Regions from separate parts of the Rhizobium sp. BK619 genome, predicted to be linked through region 2. Evidence: predicted binding sites of a transcription regulator. Region 2 holds the regulator's gene; each other region holds the start of a gene.
What was found. Region 2 encodes LexA, which represses DNA repair genes until DNA is damaged. Its sites were predicted from a motif close to TGTTCNNNNTGTGTTCNG; they were not measured.
Positions count from the first base shown of each region.

Region 1 (4,639 bases), on a different contig from region 2:
CTTGCCCATGGCCCGGCGCAGAAGATCGGCCTCTCCGAGCGAGTAGCCGGACAGGACCTGGGCGATCTGCATCACCTGTTCCTGATAGACGATGACCCCTTGGGTTTCCTTGAGCAGGTGGTCGATCATCGGATGGATCGATTCCAGCTCTTCGTCACCGTGCTTGCGGGCATTGTAGGTCGGGATATTCTCCATCGGGCCCGGGCGGTAGAGCGCCACCAGCGCGATGATATCCTCGATGCAGTCCGGCTTCATGCCGATCAGCGCCTTGCGCATGCCGGCACTTTCCACCTGGAACACGCCGACCGTCTCGCCGCGCGACAGCATCTCGTAGGTCGGTTTGTCATCGAGAGGAATGGCCGCGAGATCGACATTTATGCCGCGTTTGGCGACGAAATCGACGGCGACCTTCAGGACGGTCAGCGTCTTCAGGCCAAGGAAGTCGAACTTGACGAGGCCGGCCTGCTCCACCCATTTCATGTTGAACTGAGTGACCGGCATGTCCGAGCGCGGATCGCGATACATCGGCACCAGCTTGGAAAGCGGGCGATCGCCGATGACGATGCCGGCGGCATGCGTCGAGGCATGGCGGTAAAGCCCCTCGATCTTCTGGGCAATGTCGAGCAGGCGCGCGACGACAGGCTCTTTCGCCGCCTCCTCCTGCAGCTTCGGCTCCTCCTCGATCGCCTTGGAGAGCGGCGTCGGATTGGCCGGATTGTTCGGCACGAGTTTGCAGATCTTGTCGACCTGGCCGTAGGGCATCTCAAGCACGCGGCCGACGTCGCGAAGGGCGGCGCGCGCCTGCAGCGAACCGAAGGTGATGATCTGCGCCACCTGTTCGCGGCCATACTTGGCCTGGACATAGCGGATCACCTCTTCGCGGCGGTCCTGGCAGAAGTCGATGTCGAAGTCCGGCATCGAGACGCGTTCGGGATTGAGGAAGCGTTCGAAGAGCAGCGAAAACCGCAGCGGATCGACGTCGGTGATCGTCAAGGCGTAGGCGACAAGCGACCCGGCGCCCGAACCGCGGCCGGGACCGACCGGGATGTCGTGCTGCTTGGCCCATTTGATGAAGTCGGCAACGATCAGGAAGTAACCGGGAAAACGCATGCGCTCGATGACGCTGAGCTCGAAATCCAGCCGCTCGCGATAATCCATTTCCTCGTAGCCCGGCGACATGCCGAGCGTTGCAAGCCGCATGTCCAGCCCCTCCACAGCCTGGCGGCGCAACTCGCTCGCCTCGGCGCGTTCGGCCTCCTCGGCGTCGTCGGTCGCGCCGGTGAAGCGCGGCAGGATCGGCTTTCGCGTCTTCAGCACGAAGGAGCATCGCTTGGCGATCTCGATCGTGTTTTCCAGCGCTTCCGGCAAGTCGGCAAACAGCTTGGCCATCTCGGCCCGGCTCTTCAGATAATGGTCCGGGGTGAGGCGAAAGCGGCTGTCGTCGGAGACGATGGCATTGTGGGCGACCGCCATCAGCGCGTCATGAGCGTCGTAATCGTCGCGTGTCGGAAAGAAAGCCTCGTTGGTCGCAACGAGCGGCAGGTCATGGGCATATGCGAGCCCGACAATCTTCTGCTCGTGGCGTTTGTCGTAAGTGCCGTGCCGCTGCAATTCGACATAGAGCCGGTCGCCGAAGAGACGCTTCAGCGCAAGCAGCCGGGCTTCCCCTTGCGCGGGATGGCCTTCCTTGATCGCCGCGTCGACAGGCCCGGTTAGGGCGCCGGTCAGGGCGATCAGCCCTTCCGTGCCGGCCTCCTCCAACCACGAGGCACGGATATGGATCGCCTGGTTGCTTTCACCGCCGAGATAGGCGCGGCTGACGACATCGACGAGCCGTTCGTAACCGGCATCCGTGGCGGCAAGAAGAACGATCGACGGCAGCTTGACCAGCGCCTGCTGGCCGCCGCGCTTTTCCGTTTCCAACCCGTCTTCCATGTCGATCGAGACCTGGCAGCCGATGATCGGCTGCAGGCCGTCGTCCATCGCCTTCTGGGAGAATTCCAGCGCAATGAACAGATTGTTGGTATCGGTGATGGCGATCGCCGGCTGGCTGTCGCCGGTCGCCTTGTAAAGTATCTTCTTCAGCGGCAAGGCGCCTTCGAGAAGCGAATAGGCGGAGTGGACCCTCAGGTGGATGAAGCCCGGCGTACCGCCGGTCGCCTCACCCGTTGAACCCATTGCCATATCCGCCATGTCATGCCTTCCCAATCACCCGAATGAATCGGACGCATTGTCGGCATAGAGGGCGATGATGTCCAGAAGAAGTCCCGCGTCCGGACCGCATGTTTGGCATGCGGTCCCCTGAAAACTTTAGATCGCCATGACGATGAGCGAGAAGCTGGCGACGAACATTGCGATGGAGGTGAATGCTGCGATATCACGGATCATGTCAGTCATTTGGCTCTCCTTTACTCGTTATGTTTTCAATTTGTTCGATATATGTTCCATTGTCAACAGGAATCTTTTCCTTCTTTCTTGCGTTTGAAAATCCCGGGACGCGCATCGCGAATCGGCGGGGACCTGTGCGCGATCCGTTGGGCCGCTCCGGTCCTTTCGCAATCGGTGACGCTGGGACATGCTGCTTGCGCGGCAGACCGCCTCTTACGGCGACCCGCTTGCTTCCCATTATTGTTCTGTTTTTGTTCTTTACATGCCGCAGCATATTTGCCAGCATCCGGCGGAGAGGAGAACGGGATATGCTCGACATTGCAATGCTCAATGAATTCGTCGTGGAAGCCAAGGCTGCGACCTATGTCGGCGGCGGTGTCCCACGCGCCCTGCCGGCCGGGTGCCCACGATATCGGTTATGAGCGCGGCGACTGGCGCTATCTCGACAGTTATTTCGGCGGCACCGATTTCGCCGGACAGGAGGTTGTCTGGTTTGCCGGCGAGCCTGTCTGGGTGATGAATTATTTCGGTTGGATCGTTGCACCGGATCTCATCGACGGCGCTGCCGCCGGTGCGGTGATCAAGGCGGCACTTTCAGCCATGTATCGCCAGCGGCGCTTTCTCGGCGGAATGGAATTCGATCATCCGCTCGGCCGCTATATCGATCACAGCGAAGGGAACTGCGAGCGGTTCAGCGGCAATGAATGCATCATGGTCGATAACCGGAAAGCCTATATGCTCGATTATCGCGGCGGACTGGTCATCCCCTAAAGCACGTCGCATCAAACTTGATTCACGCGACGCGTTTTAAGCTCAGCGTCAGAAATCGACGATCTTGCCATCCGAGATCGTCACGCGCCGATCCATGCGGCGGGCGAGCTCGTGATTGTGGGTGGCGATGAGGGCCGCGAGGCCGGACTGACGCACCAGCGCCTCCAGCGCATCGAAGACGTAGCTTGCCGTTTCCGGATCGAGATTGCCGGTCGGCTCATCGGCAAGAAGCAGGGTCGGCGCGTTGGCGACGGCGCGGGCGATGGCCACGCGCTGCTGCTCGCCGCCGGAAAGCTCGCCAGGGCGATGGGCGCCGCGGTGGCCGATGCGCATGTAGTCGAGAAGCTGGCCGGCCCGCTCTCCGGCTTCCTTCCAGGACAGCCCGGCGATCAGCTGCGGCATCATGATGTTCTCAAGTGCGGAAAATTCCGGCAGCAGGTGGTGGAACTGGTAGACGAAGCCGATTTCGCTGCGGCGGATCGCGGTGCGTTTCTCATCGCTCAGGCCGTCACAGGCATGGCCGCTGATGTTGACTTCACCGCCGTCCGGATGCTCCAGAAGACCGGCGATATGCAGCAGGGTCGATTTGCCGGTGCCGGAGGGAGCGACGAGAGCGACGATCTCGCCCTTCGACATCGAAAAATCCGCGCCCTTCAGGATCGGCAGCAGCGTATCGCCCTGCCCGTAATGGCGCTCGACGCCGGTAAGATTGAGAACGACGTTGCGTTTCATGAAGGCGGCATTCCTTATTCGTAGCGCAGGGCCTGCACCGGATCGAGCCTGGAGGCGCGCCAGGCCGGAAAGATGGTCGCGATGAAGGAGAGCGTCAGCGCCATGACGACGATCGAGATCGTTTCGCTGAGCTGCATCTCGGCCGGCAGCTGACTGAGGAAATAGACCTGCGGATTGAAGATCACCGTGCCTGAAATCCAGGAGAAGAACTGGCGGATGGATTCGATGTTGACGCAGACGAGGACGCCGAGCAGCACGCCGGCAACAGTGCCGACGATCCCGATCGCCGCCCCGGTCATGAAGAAGATGCGCATGATCGCGCCGGCGCTGGCGCCCATGGTGCGGAGAATGGCGATATCGCTGCTCTTGTCCTTCACCAGCATGATCAGGCCGGAGATAATGTTCAGAGCCGCGACAAGCACGATCAGCGTCAGGATCATGAACATGACGTTGCGCTCGACCTGCAGCGCCGAAAAGAAGGTCTGGTTGCGCTGGCGCCAGTCGGTAAGGTTGATCTGGCGGCCCGCCGCTTCCTCCACCTTGGGCCGCAGAGTGTCGATATCGTCGGGGTGATCGACGAAAAGCTCTATCGACTGCACCAGTCCCTCGGCATTGAAATACAGCTGCGCTTCCTCGAGCGGCATGAAGATGATCGAGGAATCATATTCCGACATGCCGATCTCGAAGAGGCCGGAGATCTTGTAGGACTTGACGCGCGGGCTGACGCCCATCGGCGTAATGTCACCAT
Region 1 is NZ_JACIBH010000008.1:321,863-326,501, reverse strand. It holds gene dnaE (DNA polymerase III subunit alpha) at 1-2,193, opposite strand, end outside; partial or broken gene FHX14_RS17585 (DUF5680 domain-containing protein) at 2,697-3,159, shown strand; gene FHX14_RS17580 (ABC transporter ATP-binding protein) at 3,208-3,891, opposite strand; gene FHX14_RS17575 (lipoprotein-releasing ABC transporter permease subunit) at 3,906-4,639, opposite strand, start outside.
Region 1: a site for LexA is predicted at 2,430-2,447, ahead of dnaE (DNA polymerase III subunit alpha). Genes of this name have one in related genera too.

Region 2 (4,639 bases):
ACACCTTTCGAGATCGGCGACATCATCACCGGCAGGGCGCGGCTGACGCCGCCGGCGGGCCCAGCGCTGCCCGAGCTCAACGATTTCTCCTTCAGTGCCTACTTCGACGGCATCGGCGCAAACGGCTTCTTCTATGGCGCGCCGGAGAAAGCCGATCTGCAGGCAGGCCCGCAGCCGGCAAGATCGACATCGGAAGCAATGCTCGAATGGCTTTACCAACTGCGCAGCCGCATCGGCGACCGCATTCGGTCGATCCTGCCCGGCGATACCGGCGCTTTTGCCGCTGCACTGGTGACCGACGAGCGGCGCGCCATCTCGAATGCGACGACGGAAGCGCTGCGCCAGTCCGGTCTTGCTCATATTGTTGCGATCTCCGGCCTCAACATGGCGCTGTCGGCCGGCATCTTCTTCGTCGGCTTCCGGATGCTGCTCAGCCTCTTTCCGGGCGTTGCCCAGGCTTATCCGACCAAGAAGATCGCCGCAGCAGGCGCGCTCATCGCCGTCACCGCTTACTACCTGATCTCCGGCTTCGGGGTCTCGGCTGAACGCGCCTTTATCATGATGGCCATCATGCTGATCGCCGTCTTCTTCGATCGGCCGTCGATCAGCCTGCGCAATGTCGTTCTCTCGGCCCTTGTCATCATTGCCATTTCGCCCTCCGAAGTCCTGGGTCCGAGCTTCCAGATGTCCTTTGCCGCGACATTGGCATTGGTATCGGGTTATCAGCTGTGGAAAGACCGGCGCATCCGCGAAAACGCCTGGCTGAAGTTGCCGGTCTTCCGGCCGGTCGTTGCGGTCGCCGGTTTCTTCGGCGGCGTCTTCCTGACCTCGCTGATCGGCGGCTTCTCCACGGCGCTGTTTTCGATCGAGCATTTTCATCGCCTGACCGCTTACGGCCTGCCGGCAAACCTCGCGACGATGCCGATCATCTCCTTCATCGTCATGCCGGCCGGGCTGCTGGCGATGTTGCTCATGCCGTTCGGTCTGGACGCTCCGCTCTGGAAGGTGGTCGGCTTCGGGCTCGATCTGGTGATCGCAGTCGCCAAGACGGTGTCCGGCTGGGGCGGCGATATCGGCGTCGGCCGCTTGCCCGCCTGGTATTTCGCCGTCGCCGTGGCAGGCTTCCTGCTGCTGACGTTGCTGCGTACCCGGCTTCGCCATGCCGGCACATCGATCCTCGCCGTCTCGACGCTTCTGGTGCTGATTCTGCCGGTTCCGCGGCCGCCGGATCTGGTGATTTCGGAGGACGGCGGTCTGGTCGCGCTCGTCGAGACCGCGGCAATGGCTTCCAATCGTGAAAACCCGCCGGATTTCATCTTCGACCAGTGGCAAAGAGCGCTGGTCCTGCCGACCCATCACCCGCCGAAGATGCTGGATGGCCCCGCTATCCCACCGGAGGGAGAAGACCGCCGCGTCAGGCTTTCCCGCGAGCAGCAGAATGAAGCAAGGACAGCAATGCGGGCGGCTGCCGCGGGCGGAGAAACAAACCGCTTTTCCTGCGTCAAGAAGGCCTGGTGCACATCGAGGCTTGGCAATGGCCGTGTGGTAACCATCATCGACAATGCCGCTTATCTCGGTCCGGCCTGCGATTCGGCCGATATCGTCGTGACGCCGGTCCGTCTGCGTTTCAACAGCTGCCGCTCAGGCGCGACGCTCTTCACCGGTGAGACGCTGCGCAGGACCGGTTCCGTCGAGTTGCGTTTCGCGGATGCCGGCCTGGAGGTCGCAACCGCATTCGAAACGCTGTCGCGGCCGTGGATGCGCCAGCGCGCCTATGACTGGCGCAGCAACAGTTTTACCGAATCCGGCCTGTCCGGTGTCAGTGATAGCGGCGAATGAGGCCGACGAGTTTGCCCTGCACCTTGACGCGGTCCGGCCCGAAGATCCGGGTCTCGTAAGCCGGGTTGGCCGCTTCAAGTGCGATCGAGGCGCCCTTGCGGCGGAAGCGCTTCAGTGTCGCTTCCTCGTCATCGACGAGGGCAACGACGATGTCGCCGGGGCTTGCGGTGCTGCCGTTGCGGATGATCACCGTGTCGCCATCGAAGATGCCGGCGTCGATCATCGAATCGCCTTTGACCTCCAGCGCATAATGTTCACCGGAGCCAAGCATGTCGGCGGGAACAACGATGTCATGGGTGTTGTTCTGGATCGCCGAGATCGGAACGCCGGCAGCGATTCGGCCCATGACCGGCACCGAGACCGAGTTGCCGTTGTCGGCGACGGGTTTTGCAGGCGCGGGGGCAGCAGCCGGCTGGGGCTTGCCAAGGCTGCCCTCGATGACGCTTGGCGAAAAGCCGCGCCGGGGCTGGATGCTGGGGCTATAGGCTTCGGGAAGCTTGATGACCTCGAGCGCCCTGGCGCGGTTCGGTAGGCGGCGAATGAATCCGCGTTCCTCGAGCGCCGTAATCAGGCGATGAATGCCGGATTTCGAGGCCAGATCCAGGGCATCCTTCATCTCGTCGAAAGAAGGCGGAACGCCGGATTCCTTCATGCGCTCATGAATGAAAAGGAGAAGCTCCTGTTGTTTGCGCGTGAGCATCGGCGTGTGACCCCTGATTGAAACAAATCCAGAACAGACACTATATGTTCCATATGTGTTCCGCAAGGTGCTAAATTTCCGTAAAACTTGCCGCCAACTCGTTGAGATTTTTATTTTCATTCGCCGGATTGGCACACATGTCTTGCAATGGGGGTGGCGCTGTCGCACATCTCTTGTCGTTTGAGGGAGGGATATGATGAACGAGCGTTCCGCCAAACCGCACCCGCTGGATCATGTGGTGCTGCCCGTCGTCAATATCGATCTGGCTCGCGAGCGGCTCGGCAAGCTCGGCTTCACCGTTGCCGCCGATGCCCGCCATCCCTTCGGCACGGAGAATGCCTGCGTCTTCTTTGCCGACAAGACCTATCTGGAGCCGCTTGGTATCGCCAGCGTCGAAGAGAGCGAGGCGTCGGCGCGGCAAGGCAATGTCTTCACTGCCCGCAACCGAGCCTTCCGCTTCCGTTGCGGCGAGGAGGGGCTTTCCGCGGTGGCCTTTGCCACCAGCGATGCCGGCCGCGATCATCGCCACTTCGCCGGCAGCGGATCGAGCGCCGGCGAGATGCTGCAGTTCAGCCGACCGATGAAAATGCCTGATGGTTTCGAGACCATTGCCGGCTTCAAGCTGGCCTTTGCCGCTGAGTTGCGCGCGCCGGATTTCTTCCTCTTCAGCGTCGAGCGCATCAATCCGCTGCCGTCCGACCGCCGCGCGCTGGAGACGCATGCCAATGGCGTAACAGGCATTGCCGAGATTGCGCTTTGCGCGCCGGAACCCGCCGCATTCGCGGCCTTCGTCGGCCTTGCCGCTGCGCAGTCGGCCGTCGAAAAAACCGGTTTCGGCGTCAATATCGCCGCGCCGAACGCGAAAATCAGCCTGATGACCCCGGAGGGGCTGGAGGCCTATTTCGAGATCGCCGTCTCATCCGCCGACCGCGGCCTGCGCGGCCGGGCTATCCTCTTCACTGTCGCCGATCTTGCCGTGACAGAAGCGCATTTGGCTGCTAACGGAGTGACCTACACGCGCAAGAACAATCGCATTCTGGTGAAGCCGGCGCCCGGGCAGGGCACGCTCTTCGCCTTCGAGGAAACACGATGAGCACTGATACGAATTCTGAAGTCAGGATCGGCGAGGGCGCAGGCCAGGTCACCTTCTCCAATACCGGCCGCCTGTCGCTGATTGCCGGCCCGTGCCAGATGGAGAGCCGCGACCACGCTTTCATGGTTGCCGGGACGCTCAAAGAGCTCTGCGCCAAGCTCGGCATCGGCCTCGTCTACAAAAGTTCGTTCGACAAGGCGAACCGCACCTCGCTGTCGGCCGAGCGCGGCATCGGGCTTGAAAAGGGCATGCAGGTCTTTGCCGATCTCAAGAAGGAATTCGGCTTTCCGGTCCTGACCGACGTTCACACCGCCGAGCAATGCGCCGAAGTGGCAAAGGTGGTCGATGTCCTGCAGATTCCGGCCTTCCTCTGCCGTCAGACCGACCTTCTGATCGCCGCCGCCGAGACCGGCCGTGCCGTCAATGTCAAGAAGGGCCAGTTCCTCGCCCCCTGGGACATGAGGAACGTACTGAAGAAGCTCAACGCCAGCGGCAATCCGAACGTGCTGCTCTGCGAACGCGGCGCCTCCTTCGGCTATAATACGTTGGTTTCCGACATGCGCTCGCTGCCAATCATGGCGTCGATGGGCGCCCCCGTCGTTTTCGATGCGACCCATTCCGTGGCGCAGCCGGGCGGGCAGGGCGATTCCTCCGGGGGGCAGCGGGAATTCGTGGAAACGCTGGCGCGCGCAGCGGTAGCGACCGGTATTGCCGGCGTCTTCGTCGAAACCCACCAGGACCCGGACAATGCACCGTCCGACGGCCCGAACATGGTCTATCTCAAGGACATGCCGCGGCTGCTGGAAAAGCTGCTGGCCTTCGATGCCGTCGCCAAGGGCTGACAGTCAAAAGCCTGACATGTTCGTGCTATAGCGACGATCAGACATGCAGATCGAAGGTGTGCAATGCGCCATTGTAATTTGCACGCCTTCGATTATGACAGGCTTCGAACGATTGATCACCCACCGAGCAGGAAGAACCCATGACTGCAATCACCGATATCATCG
Region 2 is NZ_JACIBH010000004.1:205,585-210,223, reverse strand. It holds gene FHX14_RS09080 (ComEC/Rec2 family competence protein) at 1-1,839, shown strand, start outside; gene lexA (transcriptional repressor LexA) at 1,820-2,539, opposite strand; gene FHX14_RS09070 (VOC family protein) at 2,736-3,632, shown strand; gene kdsA (3-deoxy-8-phosphooctulonate synthase) at 3,629-4,474, shown strand; gene eno (phosphopyruvate hydratase) at 4,615-4,639, shown strand, end outside.

Region 3 (4,639 bases), on a different contig from region 2:
TGGAACCGCCGGCGCGCCAGCTGGTGCCCGAGATTGCGGTCATCTCGGCGATGCTGCAGGCCCGCGGCGCGCCTTTGACCCGCATGTCCGGCTCCGGCGCCACCTGTTTCGGGATCTTTGCGAGCATGGCTGAGGCGCAAGAGGCGGCGGCAGCCCTTCACGGCGAGCGGCCCGACTGGTATTTCCAGGCGACGGAAACGGTTTCGGGAGGCATGTGATGGCAGGTCTGGACGACAAGCGGCCCTTCATCGCCGTCGGCATTGCGGTTCTCACCGTCTCGGATACGCGCACGCCGGAAACGGACAAGTCAGGCGACACGCTGGCGGCGCGAATCACCGAGGCGGGCCACCGGCTGGTCGACCGGGCGATCGTGCCCGATGATCGCGAGAAAATCGCCGCCCGGGTGAAGGCCTGGACCGAGCTAGATGAGATCGACGTCGTCATCACCACTGGCGGCACCGGCTTTACCGGCCGCGATGTGACGCCCGAGGCGCTGGAGCCTTTGTTCGAAAAACGCATGGACGGCTTTTCCGCCATCTTCCACCGGATCTCCTACGAGAAGATCGGCACGGCGACGATCCAGTCGCGCGCCACGGCAGGCGTTGCCAACGCCACCTTCATCTTCGCGCTGCCGGGGTCGCCCGGCGCCTGCCGGGATGCCTGGGACGGCATTTTGAAAGCACAGCTCGACTACCGCAGCCTGCCCTGCAATTTCGTCGAGATCATGCCGCGTCTGGACGAACACCTGAAACGCGGCGCCAAGACATAGTCTGCTTGCCGCTGGCATTGGCTATGTGGCAAGCCCCGGCAGAGTGGGCATCGTTTCCCAGCTGTCACCCGACAGCAGAATGCAGCTTATGCCGTGAACATCCGTGACCACGAGCGTCCAGGTGCCGCTTTCGGCGGCATAGACCTCGAGAACGGCGTTCTCGTTGACCAGTCCGACCGCTGTCAGCTTTTCAGCGAAGTTCTTGTCCAGGAAATTGACGACCTCGGATCGGCCTGCGCAACTGAGCATCGTCTGTGATGCTGCCGAATGCGGATGCGCGATCACCAATGTCGGCAATATGACGGCCAGCAGGCCGTAAGCCATATCGCGTACCATGACGCACCTCCTTCCGCCGGGAACCCGGCAGAAGAGGAGATTGTCGCCGACCTGTTCTGCCGTCCACCGGCATTCATGGCCATCCGTTGCGAAGCGAGGCGCTTCGACGGCGCCATGGCGGAATTATAGCGCAAAATCCGATTGGGCGCCATCTTTGTGCGATCGTGAGCGCGTGATCACTGCTGGCTGCCCCTCATCCGGCTGCCGCCACCTTCTCCCCGTAAACGGGGCGAAGGGGAATAGCCGCAACCTCTCCGTCCCTCGCCAACATCTCGCAGGGCAAGTCCCCTCGCCCCGTTTACGGGGAGAGGGTTAGGGGTGAGGGGCAGTTTCTCGTGTTCTACCGCGCAGCGCGCGCCACCCAGGCGGGGATCAGTTCGCTTGAGAGCTTGCGCAGCTTGCGGCTCTTGACGAATTCGGCCAGCCGCATGCCGCTCGTGGCGGCGGCGAGCGCCTCGCTCTTCGGCATCAGCAAACCGAGCTCCAGCGGAGGGACGGCGCGACCGAGGCGCTGGAAAAACGGGCGCCGGTAGCCGCGCGAGGCGGTGAAGCGCGCCGGCAGCTTGTTCAGCGCCATATATTCGGCGATCTCGTCGATCCAGCCGGCCTGAGGCCGTGCGCCGGGTTCGACGAAGAGCAGCCATTCGCCGCGGGCGGAGCGGACGATGTCCTTGATATCCCACTGCGAATAAAACCGGCAGCCGGCGGCGTCGGCGACCCGCGAGCTGCCGTCGCGCGAGCCGTGATCGAGCACGACCACATCGCTGACGAGCCCCTCCACCGCGCCTGCCACCAATACCGATAAAGTCTGGGCCAGCTCAGCTTCCTGATCCTGACATTCGAGAACAACCGTCAACATTGCCCATTCATAATGCGCCGCACAAATTATTGCCAGCGGCGTTTTCCGCATTTTGTTCTTGCATTGTTCTTGTTTTGCGGATAGGAATTTAATCATCAAAACGGGCGGAAGCGATGGCTTTTGCCGCGGGAGAATCCGATGAGAGAGCAGTCCCTGGCAGGGCAGGCCGCATTTGCGCCTGCCAATACGGCAGATATTGCCGATGCGATGATCGTATCCTCCGGGCTGCGGATCGAGGTCGATAGGCGTCGTGGGCGCGGGGCGGGATTGAACCCGACAGGCAGATTCGAGGCGTTGCAGCGCGAGACCTTCGACGATGGCTGGCAGACGCTGGAAGAGCTGCCGCCGTTCAAGACGGACGTGCAGATCGAGAAGCCGCGCACGGCCATTACCCGCAACGAATCGCCTGACATTGGCTTCGATCGCTCGATCAACCCCTATCGCGGCTGCGAGCATGGCTGCATCTATTGTTTCGCCCGGCCGACGCACGCCTATATGGGGCTTTCGGCGGGGCTCGATTTCGAGACGAAACTCTTCGCCAAGCCGGATGCGGCAAAGCTGCTGGAGCGGGAGCTTGCCAAGCCGGGCTATAAGGTGCGGGCGATCGCGATCGGCACCAATACCGACCCCTATCAGCCGATCGAAAAGGAATGGCGCATCATGCGCAGCATTCTCGAGGTCTTGAACAAGGCGAACCATCCAGTATCGATCGTCACCAAGTCGGCGATGATCCTGCGGGATCTCGACATTCTGCAGGAGATGGCGGCGAAGAACCTGGTGCGCGTCGGTATCTCCGTCACCACGCTCGACCGCAAGCTTGCCCGGACGATGGAGCCGCGCGCCGCCACGCCGCCGCGCCGGCTGGAGACCATTCACACCCTGTCGGAAGCCGGCATCCAGACGGCGGTGATGGCCGCCCCGCTCATTCCGGCGCTGAACGATCACGAGCTGGAGCGCATCCTCGAATCGGCCAAGGCTGCCGGCGCCGCCGAGGCGAGTTATGTCATCCTGAGACTGCCGCTCGAGGTCAGCCCGCTCTTCCGCGACTGGCTGCTGCAGCATTATCCCGATCGCTACCGGCATGTGATGTCGCTGGTGCGCTCGATGCGCGGCGGCAAGGATTATGATGCCGAATTCGGCAAACGCATGAAGGGCGCCGGTCCCTATGCCTGGCAGATCGCCCGGCGGTTTGAAATGGCCGCCCGACGTTTCGGTCTGACGCGGCGCGGCATGCCGCTACGCGACGACCTGTTCGTGCCGCCGGATGGCAGCGGCGTGCAGCTGTCGCTGCTCTAGGCTTTGTTCTTACGCAGTTCCGGACGGAAAACCGCAAAGCACTTTTCCTGGAATTGTTTGAAGCTTGCGCATCGGCCCATCGAAAAACCGCCCTGATTTCGAGCCCGAGCGCAATTCCTGCGGATGGCCCTGACCGCCACCATCCGCCGGACCCGGTCCCCGACCGCCGCCCTGATCGGGGACTTGCGGGCAATCGGGTTGGCGTGCGAGGTTCAGCCGCATGAAACCTCGCACGCCACCCGATTCTCCCCAGCTGTTCCAAGCGGCCCCTCTGGTGCCGGATTTCCGGCTGGAGCTCAAAGCCCGCAAGGCCGGCCACTGGCCGGTGGCCGGCGCCGACGAGGCAGGCCGCGGGCCGCTGGCCGGGCCGGTCGTCGCTGCCGCCGTCATTCTCGATCCGAAGCGCATCCCGGAGGGGCTGAACGATTCCAAGCAGCTTTCGGCGCAACGGCGCGAGGAATTGTTCGTGCAGATCCTGGCGACCGCCACCGTCTCGATCGCCTCATCCAGCTCGACGCGGATCGACGAGACCGATATCCGCAAGGCGAGCCTCGACGCCATGCGCCGCGCCATCTGCAGCCTCGCCATTCCGGCAAGCTACGTGCTGACCGACGGGCTCGACGTGCCGCCCGGCCTTGACTGCCCCGGACAGGCGGTGGTCAAGGGCGATGCCCGCTCGGTCTCGATCGCCGCCGCCTCGATCGTCGCCAAGGTGACACGTGACCGAATGATGGCGCGGGCTCATCACGTATTTCCGGATTACGGCTTTGCCGCCCATGTCGGCTACGGCACGGCGCAGCACCGCGCCGGCATCGAAAAGCTCGGCCCCTGCTCCCTGCACCGGATGAGTTTTCGGCCGCTGCGCAAGGTCGAGGATGGTCCTCAGATGGACGAGCTGATCTCGGAATAGGTCGCCCAAAGAAAACCAGGCAATGAGAAGCCGGACGAGCACCGAAAGAGGCGCGTGGAAAAGAGAGGCCGCGGCATATTCTCTTCTCCCCGGCGGGGAGAAGGTGCCGGCAGGCGGATGAGGGGGCCGCACGGCACGTCCTCACGGAAAACCTATCCGCCACGCCAGCGCTAACCCCGCGCGCCACCGCCCTGAATCAGTCGATATAAGAGCGCAACGGTCGAAGCCCTCATCGGTTTTATTCGGAAAGACCGGCATTCCCGGCCCCCTCATCCGCCCTACGGGCACCTTCTCCCCGAGGGGAGAAGAGGGAATCGAGAGGGAGCGGCATGCCCTCGAACCGAGATTGAGTATTCACCAAAGACAAAAGGCCGGGACATGCCCGGCCTTTTCATCATACCAAACGATACCGCTCAGTTGAGCCGTGTCTTGACCTGGCCGATGGCATTGCCGAAGAGTTCGGACTGGA
Region 3 is NZ_JACIBH010000012.1:118,504-123,142, reverse strand. It holds gene FHX14_RS22875 (4-(cytidine 5'-diphospho)-2-C-methyl-D-erythritol kinase) at 1-218, shown strand, start outside; gene moaB (molybdenum cofactor biosynthesis protein B) at 218-769, shown strand; gene FHX14_RS22865 (hypothetical protein) at 791-1,105, opposite strand; gene FHX14_RS22860 (glycosyl transferase) at 1,446-1,964, opposite strand; gene FHX14_RS22855 (PA0069 family radical SAM protein) at 2,103-3,260, shown strand; gene FHX14_RS22850 (ribonuclease HII) at 3,481-4,170, shown strand; gene FHX14_RS22845 (F0F1 ATP synthase subunit B) at 4,584-4,639, opposite strand, start outside.
Region 3: a site for LexA is predicted at 2,018-2,035, ahead of FHX14_RS22855 (PA0069 family radical SAM protein). Genes of this name have one in related genera too.

Region 4 (4,639 bases), on a different contig from region 2:
CGTTTCGCCCGAGAAGAAGGAACAAGCGCGGGAAAATCTGCGCGCCTTTTTTGCCGGCTCGCCGCTTAAGGGCAAGGAAAGGATCATCCGCATCAATTCTTTGTCATCCGAATTCGGGCCGGCGGACCTGGACCTGGTCAAGGCGCTTGTGCCCGACGCCGTTCTTCTTCCCAAGATCGACGGACCTCGGGATATCACCGATATGGGCGATCTGCTCGCCGATGCGGATGCGCCGGAGGAACTGCGCATCTGGGCGATGATCGAGACGCCGCGTGGCGTGCTGAATGCCGGAGCGATCGCCGAATCCGGCCGCACGCCGGGCTCGCGGCTCGATTGCCTCGTCGTCGGGCTCAACGATCTGCGCAAGGAAACAGGCGTCCTGCCGCAGCCGGGACGAACCTATCTCGTGCCGTGGCTGATGCAAGTCGTCCTGGCGGTCAGCGCCTACGGGCTCGATGCGATCGACAGCGTCTTCAACGATTTCAGGGACGAGCAGGGTTTCGATGCCGAATGCCTGCAAGGCCGGGCCATGGGCTTTGCCGGCAAGATGCTGATCCATCCGACGCAGATCGAGGCCGCCAATCGGCATTTCGGCCCGGATCCGGCAGCGATTGCGGAAGCGGAGGCGATCATCGCTGCCTTTGCCGATCCGGCTTCCGACGGGCTGAATGTCATCAATTCAGGCGGGCGGATGATCGAGCGGCTGCATCTTGTCCAAGCCGAAGCTCTGGTTCATAAAGCTCGCCTGATTTCTGCAAGAAAGCCCGCCTGATGAAACTCTACCGCTTCCTGACCGGTCCCGACGATGCTTCCTTCTGCCACAAGGTCACCGCCGCCCTCAACAAGGGCTGGTCGCTGGAGGGCTCGCCGACCTATGCCTTCAATGCCGCAACCGGCGCGATGCAGTGCGGCCAGGCCGTCGTCAAGACGGTCGAAGGCAAGGATTACCATCCGGAGATAAAGCTCTCCGAGCAATAACGCGTGCTGCCGGAAGCACGGCTTCAGCTCTTTGTTTTATGCATGTCGTTATCCCGGAACCGCTGCACACTTCCGGGCGACATGCATTACAGCGCCGCGCGTCTTATCAGACGCGCAAAGGACGCTGTAACAGTTTGAATCTACGCATCGTGCTATCCGAAAATCGATTCCGATTTTCGGGCCGATTACGCTAGCGCTCGGCGGCTTCCTCGGCGCTTGCCTCGATCCGCTCCATATCGTCGTCGCTCAGCCCGAAATGGTGGCCGATCTCGTGGATCAGGACATGGGTGATGATATCGCCGAGCGTCTCGTCGTTCTCTGCCCAGTAATCGAGAATGGGGCGCCGGTAGAGACGGATGCGGTTCGGCATCTCGCCGGTTTCCAGCGTGAAACGCTCGGAAATACCCCTGCCTTCGAAAAGACCGAGAAGATCGAAAGGGGTTTCCAGCGCCATGTCCTCGAAAACATCGTCATCGGGGAAATCTTCGATCTCGATCGTGAGGTTGGTCGTCAGCTGGCGAAACTCATCCGGCAGATGGCTATAGGCCTCCATGGCCAGCGACTCGAAGGTGCTGATCGTCGGCGCATGGCGGTCCCGCCAATCATCGCTCTGGTCTATGCGGGCCATGAATATTCCTTCCTTTGCGGGCCATATAGAACCTTTCTCGCCGATTTTCGAGTGCGGAATCAAAGGCAGGAATAAATTCATAGAAAATGGCCGTTGACTCTTCATTAGCTCTCTGGAATCTATAAGAACATAACAGGAACAAGACAGATTGGAGAACGCCATGGCGCAGCACGCCCTGGCGCGCGAGCGGCTTTTTGCGCTCCGCGAAACCATCGCCAGACTGGAGGGAAAGCCCGCGCCGGCGCTTGCGGCAGCGGAGCGGGAAGCCTTGGCAGAGGGTGGAAAGACACCCTCGAGACGTAGTCTGCCGCCGCTGGCGTTTGGGGTGGAATGTCTTGATGATGCGCTGGAAGGCGGCCTGCCGCTCGATGCGATCACCGAATTCCGCTCCGATCTGTCGCGTGATGCCGGTGCGGCAAGCGGGCTGGCGATGGCTGTCGCCGCCCGGTTGCAGAAGCAGGAAGCAGATACCGGCAGGCTTTTGCCGTTGCTCTGGATCGGCGATGCCGTCGGCACGCTGGAGGCCGGTCGTCCCTATGCTCCCGGGCTGCGAGATTTCGGGCTGAGCCCGGAGCGGTTTCTCCATGCGGCGCCGCGCAAGCTGGACGAGGCGCTCTGGCTGGTGGAGACCGCGGTGGAAAGCGCTGCCTTCTCGGCCGTCATCTTCGAAGTGCGCGGCAATCCCGCCCATTTCGGCCTGACCGAAAGCCGCAGGCTCAGTCTCAGGGCGCGGGCTGCCCGCCGTCCGCTCTTTCTTGTCCGCCAGGCCGGGGCGGAGGAGGCAAGCAGCGCGGCCTTCCGTCTGCATGTCGAACCGGCTCCATCCGCTCTGCGGCCGTTGCCGGGGGAATCGAAGCTTTCCGGCAGTATCGGCAATCCGATTTTCCGTCTCACGCTGGAGAAGGGCCGCAATCCGGCCCCGCTCTGCTTTTTTCTGGAGTGGAACCCCCATGAACGCGAATTTCTCCCTGTCGCCGAGCCAAACCTCGTTCGTCCTCCAGGCGAGCCGTCAGCGTATTCTGGCGCTCAGCTTTCCGCATCTGCCAACGGACCGCATCGCCCGCAGGCGATGGGGGCTCTCCTGGCGTTCGACAGGGCGTCCTGAGGCACCGCCTATCGTCTGTTCCGGCAAGCTCAACAATGCCATGCGGCTGACGGCGCTGGACGAGTTGGCCGAGCGGCTGGGGCTGAAAAAGGATCAGGGCGTTGCCGAAGCGCGCGCCATGTACCCGACGCTCGAGGTCGCGGAAGAGGATCCGGCAGCCGACCAGCGGTTGCTGGAGGCCATTGCCGACTGGTGCGACCGTTATACGCCGCTGGTGGCGTTCGACGGCAAGGACGGCCTGTTTCTCGACATTAGCGGCTGCGCCCATCTTTTCGGCGGGGAAAAGGCGCTTCTCAAGGATGTGCTGTCGCGGCTTTTTCATATGGGGATCGATGCGCGGGGCGCCATCTCATCCTCACCGGGTCTTTCCTGGGCCGCGTCGCGCTTCGGGCAAGGCGGGGTGATCGAAGACGAGGAGACGGAGCAGGTGCTGATGTCCTTGCCGGTTGCAGCCTTGCGGCTGGAAGGACAAACCGTCGATGCGCTGAGGAAGCTCGGCCTGAAATATGTCGGCGACGTCATCGATGCACCGCGCGCGCCGCTGACCCGCCGGTTCGGCCCGGGACTGCTTCTGCGTCTCGACCAGGCGCTGGGACGCGAGGAGGAGCCGGTCTCACCGCGGCGTCCGGTCGCCAGCCTCTCGGCCGAAAGCCGCCTGATCGAGCCGATCGGCACGGAAGAACAGATCCTTGCCGTCACCCGGCAGGTCGCCATGTCGCTGCAGCCGTCGCTGGAGACGCGGGGGGTCGGCGGGCGGGCGTTTGAACTGGTGCTGTTCCGCGTCGATGGCAGGGTCTTTCGTATCGCCGTCGCCGCTTCGCAGCCGCTTCGCGAACCAAAATTCATTGCCGGGCTTTTTTCCGAGCGATTGCAGGCGGTTTATGACGATCTCGATGCCGGCTATGGTTTCGAAATCCTGCGGTTGAATGTGTTGCGGCATGATCCTTTCAACGAGGCACAGGCGGATTTCGAGGGCGACCGTCAGGGCGAGATTTCGCTTTCGGCCTTCGTCGATCGGGTCTCGGCCCGGCTGGGTGCGGATTGCCTGCAAAGCTTCCAGCTGCGTGAGAGCCATGTGCCGGAACGCGCGGTCATCACCGTTCCTGTGATGGATCGTCTTCCCAGGCGGAAGGCGGCGCAGGACATCCAGCTTCCTTTCCGCCAAGAGCGCCCGCTCCGGCTTTTTGCCACGCCGGAGCCGGTTGAGATCATGCTTGCCGAAGTGCCCGATGGTCCGCCGCAGATTTTCCGCTGGCGGCGCTTGCAGCATCAGGTGGCAAGAAGCGAAGGGCCGGAACGGATCGCCATGGAATGGTGGATCGATGGGGATGACGCCGAGGCGCGCGACTATTTCCGCATCGAGGACGAGACCGGACATCGGTTCTGGATCTATCGCCGCGGTTTTTATGGCCGCGAACTCGATCCTCGCTGGTTCATGCACGGTGTGTTTGCATGAAGAGCGGGTCCGCATTTTTCGAGATCGGCGTGAGGACGAATTTTTCGTTTCTCGAAGGCGCCTCCGGTCCGGAAGAGATGGTCGTGCAAGCCGCTCATCTCAGACTCGGCGGTCTCGGCATTGCGGACCGGAATTCGGTTGCCGGCGTGGTCAGGGCGCATGCGCAGGCGCTGCAGCTCGAGGAGAGATACAGGAACAGAGATGCGATCTTGGCCCAGGCGGAGAAGGAAGGGAAACGGGAAGAGATCCTCGAGCCCATCCGGGTTCAGCCGGGCGCCCGCCTGGTCTTTTCAGATGACACGCCGGATATCCTCGCCTACCCACGCAATCGGCGGGGCTGGGCAAATCTCTGCCGTCTTCTCAGCGCCGGCAATCTGAAGGAAGAAGCGGTCAAGGGGAACTGCATCCTGACGGAAGCGGAATTGATGGAATGGGGGGACGAGATGATGCTCGCACTCGTTCCTGATCGCAC
Region 4 is NZ_JACIBH010000002.1:110,016-114,654, forward strand. It holds gene FHX14_RS03925 (CoA ester lyase) at 1-772, shown strand, start outside; gene FHX14_RS03930 (DUF1737 domain-containing protein) at 772-978, shown strand; gene FHX14_RS03935 (metallopeptidase family protein) at 1,169-1,606, opposite strand; gene FHX14_RS32970 (hypothetical protein) at 1,767-2,711, shown strand; gene FHX14_RS03940 (DNA polymerase Y family protein) at 2,722-4,167, shown strand; gene FHX14_RS03945 (error-prone DNA polymerase) at 4,164-4,639, shown strand, end outside.
Region 4: a site for LexA is predicted at 1,730-1,747, ahead of FHX14_RS03935 (metallopeptidase family protein). Genes of this name have one in related genera too.